DNA from 2 places in the Knoellia sp. LjRoot47 genome. Region 1 is predicted to be linked to the other one. Evidence: riboswitches for the same ligand, from Rfam matches in the RefSeq annotation. Region 1 holds a riboswitch; the other holds the start of a gene.
The links. A riboswitch is a leader RNA that binds a small molecule or an ion and turns the genes downstream of it on or off. The one in region 1 is predicted to bind S-adenosylmethionine.
Positions count from the first base shown of each region.

Region 2: another riboswitch for S-adenosylmethionine. It lies ahead of ACSQ11_RS05020 (hypothetical protein); the one in region 1 lies ahead of metX (homoserine O-acetyltransferase MetX).

Region 1 covers NZ_CAXUQS020000002.1:320,921-324,985, forward strand. The annotation lists gene metX (homoserine O-acetyltransferase MetX) at 72-1,202, opposite strand; SAM riboswitch class IV at 1,217-1,326, opposite strand; gene ACSQ11_RS16245 (DUF4192 domain-containing protein) at 1,391-2,644, opposite strand; gene ACSQ11_RS16250 (YkvA family protein) at 2,739-3,164, opposite strand; gene ACSQ11_RS16255 (EcsC family protein) at 3,168-3,917, opposite strand.
Region 2 covers NZ_CAXUQS020000001.1:1,000,597-1,004,661, reverse strand. The annotation lists gene ACSQ11_RS05030 (DUF4268 domain-containing protein) at 1-499, opposite strand, end outside; gene ACSQ11_RS05025 (cyclic-phosphate processing receiver domain-containing protein) at 1,611-2,045, opposite strand; gene ACSQ11_RS05020 (hypothetical protein) at 2,042-2,473, opposite strand; SAM riboswitch class IV at 2,512-2,620, opposite strand; gene ACSQ11_RS05015 (hypothetical protein) at 3,251-3,559, shown strand; gene ACSQ11_RS05010 (hypothetical protein) at 3,629-4,065, shown strand, end outside.

The DNA.
Region 1 (4,065 bases):
ATCTGCGGTCAGGCACGCGTCGTCGCGCGGCCACGTCGAGTGAGGGCCCGGCCACGTCTCGTGGCGCCGGCTCAGGTCCGGTCGGCGAGCGCCTCGCGGATGATCGCGCCCACCTGCTCGATCTCGATGAGGAACCCGTCGTGTCCGAACCTCGACGCGATGTGCCGCAGAGTCGTCCCCGGACGCAGCGCGGCGATCTCGTCGGAGAGCCGCTCGGGATAGAGCCGGTCGGTGTCGACCCCCGCCACGACGAGCCGGCCCTCGAAGGCCGCGAGCGCCGACGCGACCCCACCGCGGCCCCGGCCGACGTCGTGGCTGTTCATCGCCTCGCTGAGGACGAGGTAGGAGTTCGCGTCGAACCTGCGACCGAGCTTGCCTGCGTGGTGGTCGAGGTAGGACTCGACCGCGAACCGTCCACCACGGTCCAGCGGCTCCTCCCCCGCCTGGGCCTCGCGCCCGAAGCGCTCGGCCAGCTCACCCTCGTGGCGGTAGGTCACGTGCGCGATCCGCCGCGCGATCCCGAGGCCGTCGCTCGGCACGACGCCGTGCTCGTAGTAGTCGCCGTCGTGGAAGGCCGGGTCGCTGCGGATGGCGAGCAGCTGCGGCTGGCACCAGGCGATCTGGTCGGCCGTCGCGTATGCCGTCGACGCGAGCACGATGCACGTCGCGACCCGCTCCGGGTGGGAGGTCGCCCACTCGATCGCGCGCATCCCACCCATGGAGCCGCCGAGGACCCCGGCCCAGGTCGTGATGCCGAGACGGTCGGCGAGCAGCGCCTCGACGGCCACCTGGTCGCGGATGGTGACGGAGGGGAACCGGCCTCCCCACGGTCGCCCGTCCGACGCGTCGCTCGACGGGCCGGTGGTCCCCTGGCACCCGCCGAGGACGTTGCTCGAGACGACGAAGAACCGGTCGGTGTCGAGCGGTCGCCCCGGACCGATGAGCCCGTCCCACCAGCCTGGGGTCGGGTGACCCGCCCTCGGGGGGCCCTCGACGTGGGAGTCGCCGGTGAGCGCGTGCTCGACGAGGACGGCGTTGTCGCGGGCCGCGTTGAGGGTGCCCCAGGTTTCGTAGGCCACGGTGACGTCCGGCAGCGTGCCGCCGCGCTCGAGGGCGACCGGGCCGAGAGCAGCGAACTGCCGCTCGCCGGGGTCGTCGCCCGGGCGCCAGAACGACGTCGTCGGGAGGTCGGTGATGGTCATCGGAGGTGCTCCTCGGATCGCGCTTGCCCGCCGGTGCCGACGGGCCGTGTCTTCACCCGGGGCACCCCACCGCGAGGAGGGTTGCCGCCCAGCAAGCCGGGGCTTGTCGCTGGGACTCATGACCTTGGGGCGAGTCTAGGTCCGCGTCGCCCGCTCCCGGCAGGCCTGTCCGCACCGTGGATGCGCCCTCAGGCGGCGACGTCGGGCCACCGGTGCCGAGGTCGCATCTGGTGCTGGACCATCTGCGAGAGATAGCCCGCGAGCATGTAGTCGGGGTGGACGCGCAGCGCCCGCTCGACGGCGTCGCCGGCCGTGGCGCCGTTGCCCACTCCCCAGGCGACGCAGCCCGCCACCGTGCTCATCGCCGCCGCCTCGACGGCGAACTCGTCGGGGACGCGCGTGGCGAGGTGCAGCACCCGCCGGAGCACCACCTCGGACTGCTCCGACGTGGTGGTCGGACCAGCGGGCACGTGCTCGACGAGGAGGGCCCGGGAGGTCTCGTCGACGAGGTCGAGCGGGAACATCACCGGTGACATCCACGCGACGAGCGAGTCGCGCCAGTCCTTGTCCGCGAGCGAGTGCGCCATGCGGGCCACTGCGTCGTCGGACACGGTGAAGGAGTCACCGCGCTCCCCGACCGGGGCCAGGACGTGCGCCCACAGATCCGGAACCCGGTCGAGCTCGCGCAGGCGTGCTCGGATGCGGGACAGTGCCTCGCCCAGCGAGGCCTCTCGCGCGGCGCGCTCCTCGTCGTCCTCCTCGTCACCGGTGTCAGGGCTCCACGAGTCGCACCAGTCGCACCCGGACCGGCACGCCCCGTCGCACCCCTCGTCGTCGTGCACCCCCGCCGGGACGACGCCCTCCGGGTCGACCTCGTCGCAGAACTGCTCCCAGAGGTCGGCCAGGACGTCACCGACTCCACGGCTCAGTGCAGGGTCCTCGGCCACGAGAGCACTCACCTCGTCGCGGCTCGCCAGCGGCGCGCTCCCGCGCGCGATGAACTCGGCGACGGCCGGCACCGTGGCCTCGTCCGGCAGCGGGTGACCGTCGAGGTGCTCGGCGAGGAGTCCGTCGAGCTCGTCCCCGGGCCGGCAGCACCACCCCCACCACCGTCCGTCGCGCACGACGACGTGGTCGATGATGCCGACGCCTGCGGCGACCAGTCCGGCGTGAAGGGCACGCAGCAGCGACCGCGACTCCCCCGGCACCGTGTCGTGGCCGACGAGCATGGCCGCCTGCGGGCCGACCCGTCGCAGGCTCTCGAGAAGGTGCTCGGCCGTCGGGCCGACGTCCTTCTCGGGCGGGATGTCGATGCGCGCGACGGGTCCCAGGATCCGGTCGGTCACCATGATGATGGCGACGCACTGCTCCGGCCGGTGCCCGAGCTGGTGCGGCAGCAGGGCCAGCAGCTCTTCGGTGGTGGAGATCTTCACTGAGGTCATGACCCCAGCGTCAGGACGTGTCGGGCAGCCCGGGAAGGGTCAGGTCACGCGCCTGTGGACGGCGGACGGCATACGGGACGCCTGTGGACGATGCTCACGCACGAGGTGGGACGGAACCGCCACGCACCGCGTCGTCGACGACCACGCCCGGTACGGGATCGGCGCCGGCGCCATGGCCGGTGCCACGACCGGTCCGGCGCTCCCACTCGAGGAACGCCTCGGTCTCGGTGACGAGCTGGGCGGCCAGCCACGAGCCCACGACCGCGTCGTCGGCCAGCCCGAAGGCCCCCAGCAGCGCCTCGGGCAGGAGGTCGACCGGGGAGACGAGGTAGCCCGCGGCGCCCGCGATCATGAGCAGCCGACCCACGGAGGTGCCGGTGTACTCACCCGAGCGCACCGCCCTGACCAGCCGCGGCACCGCCTGGGCGCGCTCGACCATCGACGGTCCGCCGGGACGCGTGGCGATGCGGATCGCCGTGGCGAGGCTCTTGAACGTCGTGACCTTGGAGGCCATCGCCATGGGTCAGCCCCTCGCGATCTGCGCCGTCGCCGTGGGGAACTCACGACGCGCGTTGTCCGAGATCCGCTTGAGCAGCCAGCCGTCGAGCCCGGCGCCGACGACACCGCCGACGAGCGGGACGTTGCGGCCGAAGCGCGAGAACGTCTTCTTGCCGGCGGTCGAGAGCAGCCGGAACCCGATCGCCTTGTTGACGACCATGAGGGCCGGGCCGGGCAGGCGCTGGGCCGCGAGGTTGGTGAGGCGACCGGTGGGCGCGACCATGCCGGCCTTGGCCAGAAGGTCGTCGGCGTCGGCGCCCACGAGCGTGAGCAGGACGGCCGTGCGGATCTGCGGCTGGGCGATGTCGTGGCCGCGCACCTGCGCGATGGCGCCGGTCATGCGCGTGGCGATGAGGTAGAAGCCGAGGACGTTGGCCGGCAGCGAGACCGGGAGGGTGATGAACCCACCGAGGCTCGTGACGAACCCGCCTGCGGCCGCGAGCTTGAGGTGGCTCTTGACGATGTCGTCGACGGCCGCGTCGGCGTTGCCGCCGTTCTTCTTGAGTGCGGCGGCCGCGACCTTGGCCGCGGAGTCGAACGGACCCTTGCCGTCGATGCCGGTGTCGAGGAGGTTCTCGACCATCTTGGTCGCGGAGTTGCCGACGAAGCCTTGGTCCTTGGGCGCCTCCTGGGCCTGCTCGAGCGCGGACTTGGTCTGCGCGATCCGGTCCTTGGCGTCCTTGGCATCGTCCTTGCCGAGTCCGAAGAGTCCCACTGATGACCTCCTGTGGCGCCCGGGTCGCCCCGGTGCCGTTGCGAAGCTGTCTCGTCGCTGCCGCGACGCTGCTGTCCGCACCGATCCTGCCACGTCAGGGCGGGTATGCCGCTCGCGCGCGGAGGTGTCCTGGCCCTCACCTAGGCTT
Region 2 (4,065 bases), on a different contig from region 1:
CTGTGAAATAGCCGTGGGCCCGGACGATGCGGGACCCGCTATGGCGAAGCGATCCGTGATCGATGGGTGGATCCGCGCCCATGACCTCATCAAACGCGGCTTGATCACGATTCGTATGCCGGATCTTTAGGCGGGATGACTGAGAGGCGACGAAGTTCGCCTGGTTGTGCGTCAAGCTCTCGAGCTGGCCCGCAAGGCCGTCGAAGCCAGCCGACTCGAGGACCGCGCCTGCAGCGTCCATCAGTAGTTGAAGCGTGGTAAGTCGTTGCTGACCGTCGATGATGTTGCTCTTGCTCAGGGTGCCGATGGCACCCTCGTGTGCCTGAACCACCACCGCGCCAAGGAAGTGAGTTGCCAGCGTCCCCGGGCTGGCGAGTCGCATCTCCGTCAGTCGACGGATGTCCTCCCAAAGCGGCTCCCACTGATCGCCCTCGTCCCACACGTACGGACGCTGAAACAGCGGCACCTCCAGCTGCTGCGGCAGGCTGAAGATTTGCATAGGCGTTCGTACGTTCGTCTCCACTCAACCCATACTGCATTGCGTGCGGGCCTGTCGCTGAGCTAACGCTGCAGTGGCGAGGTGAGTCGATGAGATGACAGGCTCGAACTCACTGTGTCAACGCCGTCCTTCATTTGCACAGCACTCGCCCGGGACAGGGCGCTCCGAGGCGGGCGTGGAAGGTGGCGCGATCAAGGCTCGTGTCGGCGCGTGGAGCACTGATGTCGCTGGAAAGCGCGCGCAGTGTCGAGAATACGGGGGATCGACTAACACGAGGATGCCCCGCGTGATCCCGACGGTCGCGAGGACGCTGTAGCTCAGGACGAAGAAGCCGAGGCCGATGCCGAGGCGGCGCTAAGTGCCCTGAAGCAGAACAAGCACGACCGCCCCCACGGCACACAGACGTATCGCGCGCGAAACGGCAGGGTGCGACCGGGCGGGCCAAGCCAGACCGAGTTGACGTTGTAGATCTCGTCGTCGACGGGCAGTCACATGACTCAACCCGTCGCCAGGCTGGCGAGCCAGGTGCCGACCTCGCCCGCGTTGCCGCTGGTAGCGAGACCAAGGACCGTGAGAGCGATAACGACGCCACCTACGACGCGCATAACTTCCGCGTTGTCACCTCGTTGGGCGACGACGAAGAGCATCACTGCGACAAGCAGGAGGAGCAACGGGATGATGTTCTCCTTGATCCAGCCTGGAGGTTGGTGGTGTCACCGGGAGCGGCGACGAGCGTGCTGACAATGGTGTGCATGGTGTCCCCTTGCATCCGCGGAGGCGTGTTCCTCCACAGCCATTGCGCAGCGGGTCATGCAGTGCATCCAGTTGGAACCGGATCCTTTACCAAGTCTTGAAGGTCTCTCGTCCTGAGACGACCACCCTTTGGGCGAAGAGCCGCCGGCAGGTCACCTGCGGTAGACCGTTGCTCCGGTCTTCCCCGTCCGCGAGGCTGGGTCGCATGCGCTGAGGACGAGGACGGGGATGAACGCGCGTGGCTGGCCTGCGCAAGCCCACGCCGTGCCGGTTTCTCAGAGCTCGAGTCATCAGACCCGTGTGGCCATGTTCCGTATCGGCATCGCAGCCGGTTACCTAAGGGGCCCGCGCCTTCTGGTCACTGCAAAGACTCCGCCGTAGGCGCCTTGGTTCGCATCGTCCGGCTGGCGTTGGGGACAGTTCGCCAACCGCGTTCAGGGTGGCGTTGGTGCGTCCAAAGCTTGGCCGCGAAGTTTCGATGCACGTTATAGCCGGCGCTGCGGAGATCGTCGTAGATCCGACGCCCCGCTCTGGCGTTTGAACTGTGCACCTCGATGGGAGCAACCGCGACTGGGGTGCCCGATGCTGCCTCGTCAACGAGGTAGTCCACAATGGGCTGCGCGGTATCCCCGCCTTGCAGATCGAAGTCGAGCCATATCACAGCGATCGTGGAATCACCGCGACGGCGTAGCCAGGTCATCGCCTCCCTTGATGAGCGAGCAATAGCGGCGGGTCTCCGGTCGCGGAAATCGCGCACGTCATCAACGAGCAGCACCGACGGCGAGCGGGTCATTCGGAGCGGGGTCCGTCGCGCCATGCGTCCTCGTCAAGGCCACGTCTCTTGAGCTCGAGAACGAGGATCGACATGTGCTTACTCACCCACCATCGCGCCATGGGGTTCGCTCGGTGTTCGTGCGTCCAATTCGTGTAGCGGCATGAGGTCAGGAGGTCCTCTGTGGTCAGCCGGGCCACTGCTTCCTGCGTCGTGACCCCGTGCAGAGGTACGTGGCGGTAAGGATTGGCACGCTCATGCTCGGCAGGAGGAAGTTGTCGAACCTTCAGCTCAAGGTCATTGGCCAGCTCTGTCGCCTGCGAGATCAGCGTCAAGGCGTAGCCGTGCGCCATCAGGACGTCATCTCGGTCGAGTTCGGCGACTACTCGCTCAGCGTTCCGAACGATCACGGCCACTTGGACCTGCGGGGAGTGCAACGACTCAGACAACGAACCTCCTAGGACGAGGACCCCTCGATACTCGTGGAGATCCGCATTTGCCTGCCCGAATGGGCGAGCCAGCTCTTTCCCTGGAGCACCTCCGCGGAGGAGGTTGCTGGACATCAAGCCAGGTGCTTGTCGATGTCACTCTGAAGCGTTCGAACTGTATCGCCGTCGACTGACAACGCAGTTCGGAACTGCGGTAAGCGTCGACAGCCCGTCACCACGCGGGGCTACTCATCGCCGTCATCGGAATCGATGGAACCTAGTAGGTCGCTGACGTCCGCATCGGGATCTTCCTCCAGCCGCTCAAGCATCGTTTGGAGCCCGGCCCTGTGAATCTCCCCAAGATCACCAACTTGCAGACCCTGCGAGTCGTCCCAACCGCCCCAACCCGGGCTTGGCTCTGAACCGATAAAGGCAATCCCTCGCTGATCTGCGAGCTCGAAGGCCTCGGCCGACGCCAGATCTTCCACGTCGATCCGGGCACCTCAAGCCTTCGGCCAGTCCATGTCGAAGGACCAGACAACGTAAGAGTCGCGATCCCTCGCGACCTTCACTAGTACCTCCATAGCCATCATGTCCTCCCCGTCGATCCAGGCTCCTCTGAGTTCAAGGTGCCGCGCGGCATCGGCCTCACTGCCGAATTGACCTCTATCAGATCAAGGCGCCGGCTTCGCCGGCGAGGCGCCTGCGGGCGGCGCTGTCGCACCGTCCTCGGCGGCCGACGCCGCAAGAATCTCGAGATGACGTCACCAACCTGCGGTTCCCCCGTAACATGATGCCGTGTCGGAACTCCTCTCGCAGCAGCCCGAAACCTTTGCTCCTGAGCCATCCGCCAAAGGCCCGGTCACCGATGCGCAAGTCAGTCAACTTCGGTTGGTACTTGACGGCATGGGACTTCGGTCCATGGATGCCCGCCAGGCCGCCATCGAAGCCGCAGTTGCGCGCCAAGTGGCTTCACTACGCTCGCTGACCAGCGCTGAGGCGGACCAGGCTCTCGCGCAACTAAAGCCAACCCAACCCCCCACTTCGCTCAGGGCGTGGTCGTCATGGGACGACCGCGAGGAAGACACCTGGATCGATCGAATGTAGGCGGGCGCCATTTCCCGTGGCCACTGTGAGCAACTTGTAACTCCTCAAGCCAAAAGAAGGATTAGCCACGTGACCGATGAGCCCGCAGAGGAAGGAATCGCCGAGAATGCTCATGGCCTTCACGACGCCTCATGGGACGAAGCGAGGTGGCGCGAAATGGCGGAAAATCTCGTTGACGACGGCGTCGTCACGTGGCGTGAAATCACGACAACCGTGCTGGGTGAACTGAACCCACCCCAGGTAGGCACTCAGATAGCCTCCTCAAGTGCCACTCTCTATGGCTTCAAAGACAACCACGCCACGCTGAACACAGGTCAATCATTCTGGTCCCACGTCCGAACATGGCTCTATTCCATGACAGGGCGCTGCGTTGACTGCGGGACGAGGCTGGACCTTCAGGCGGACCACATTGAGGGCCGCGAAACCTACCCGGATCCGCGAGACGCAGACTACCTCTCGAACATGACCCTCCGTTGCCGGAGACACAACGTAGCGAAGCGCAAGTC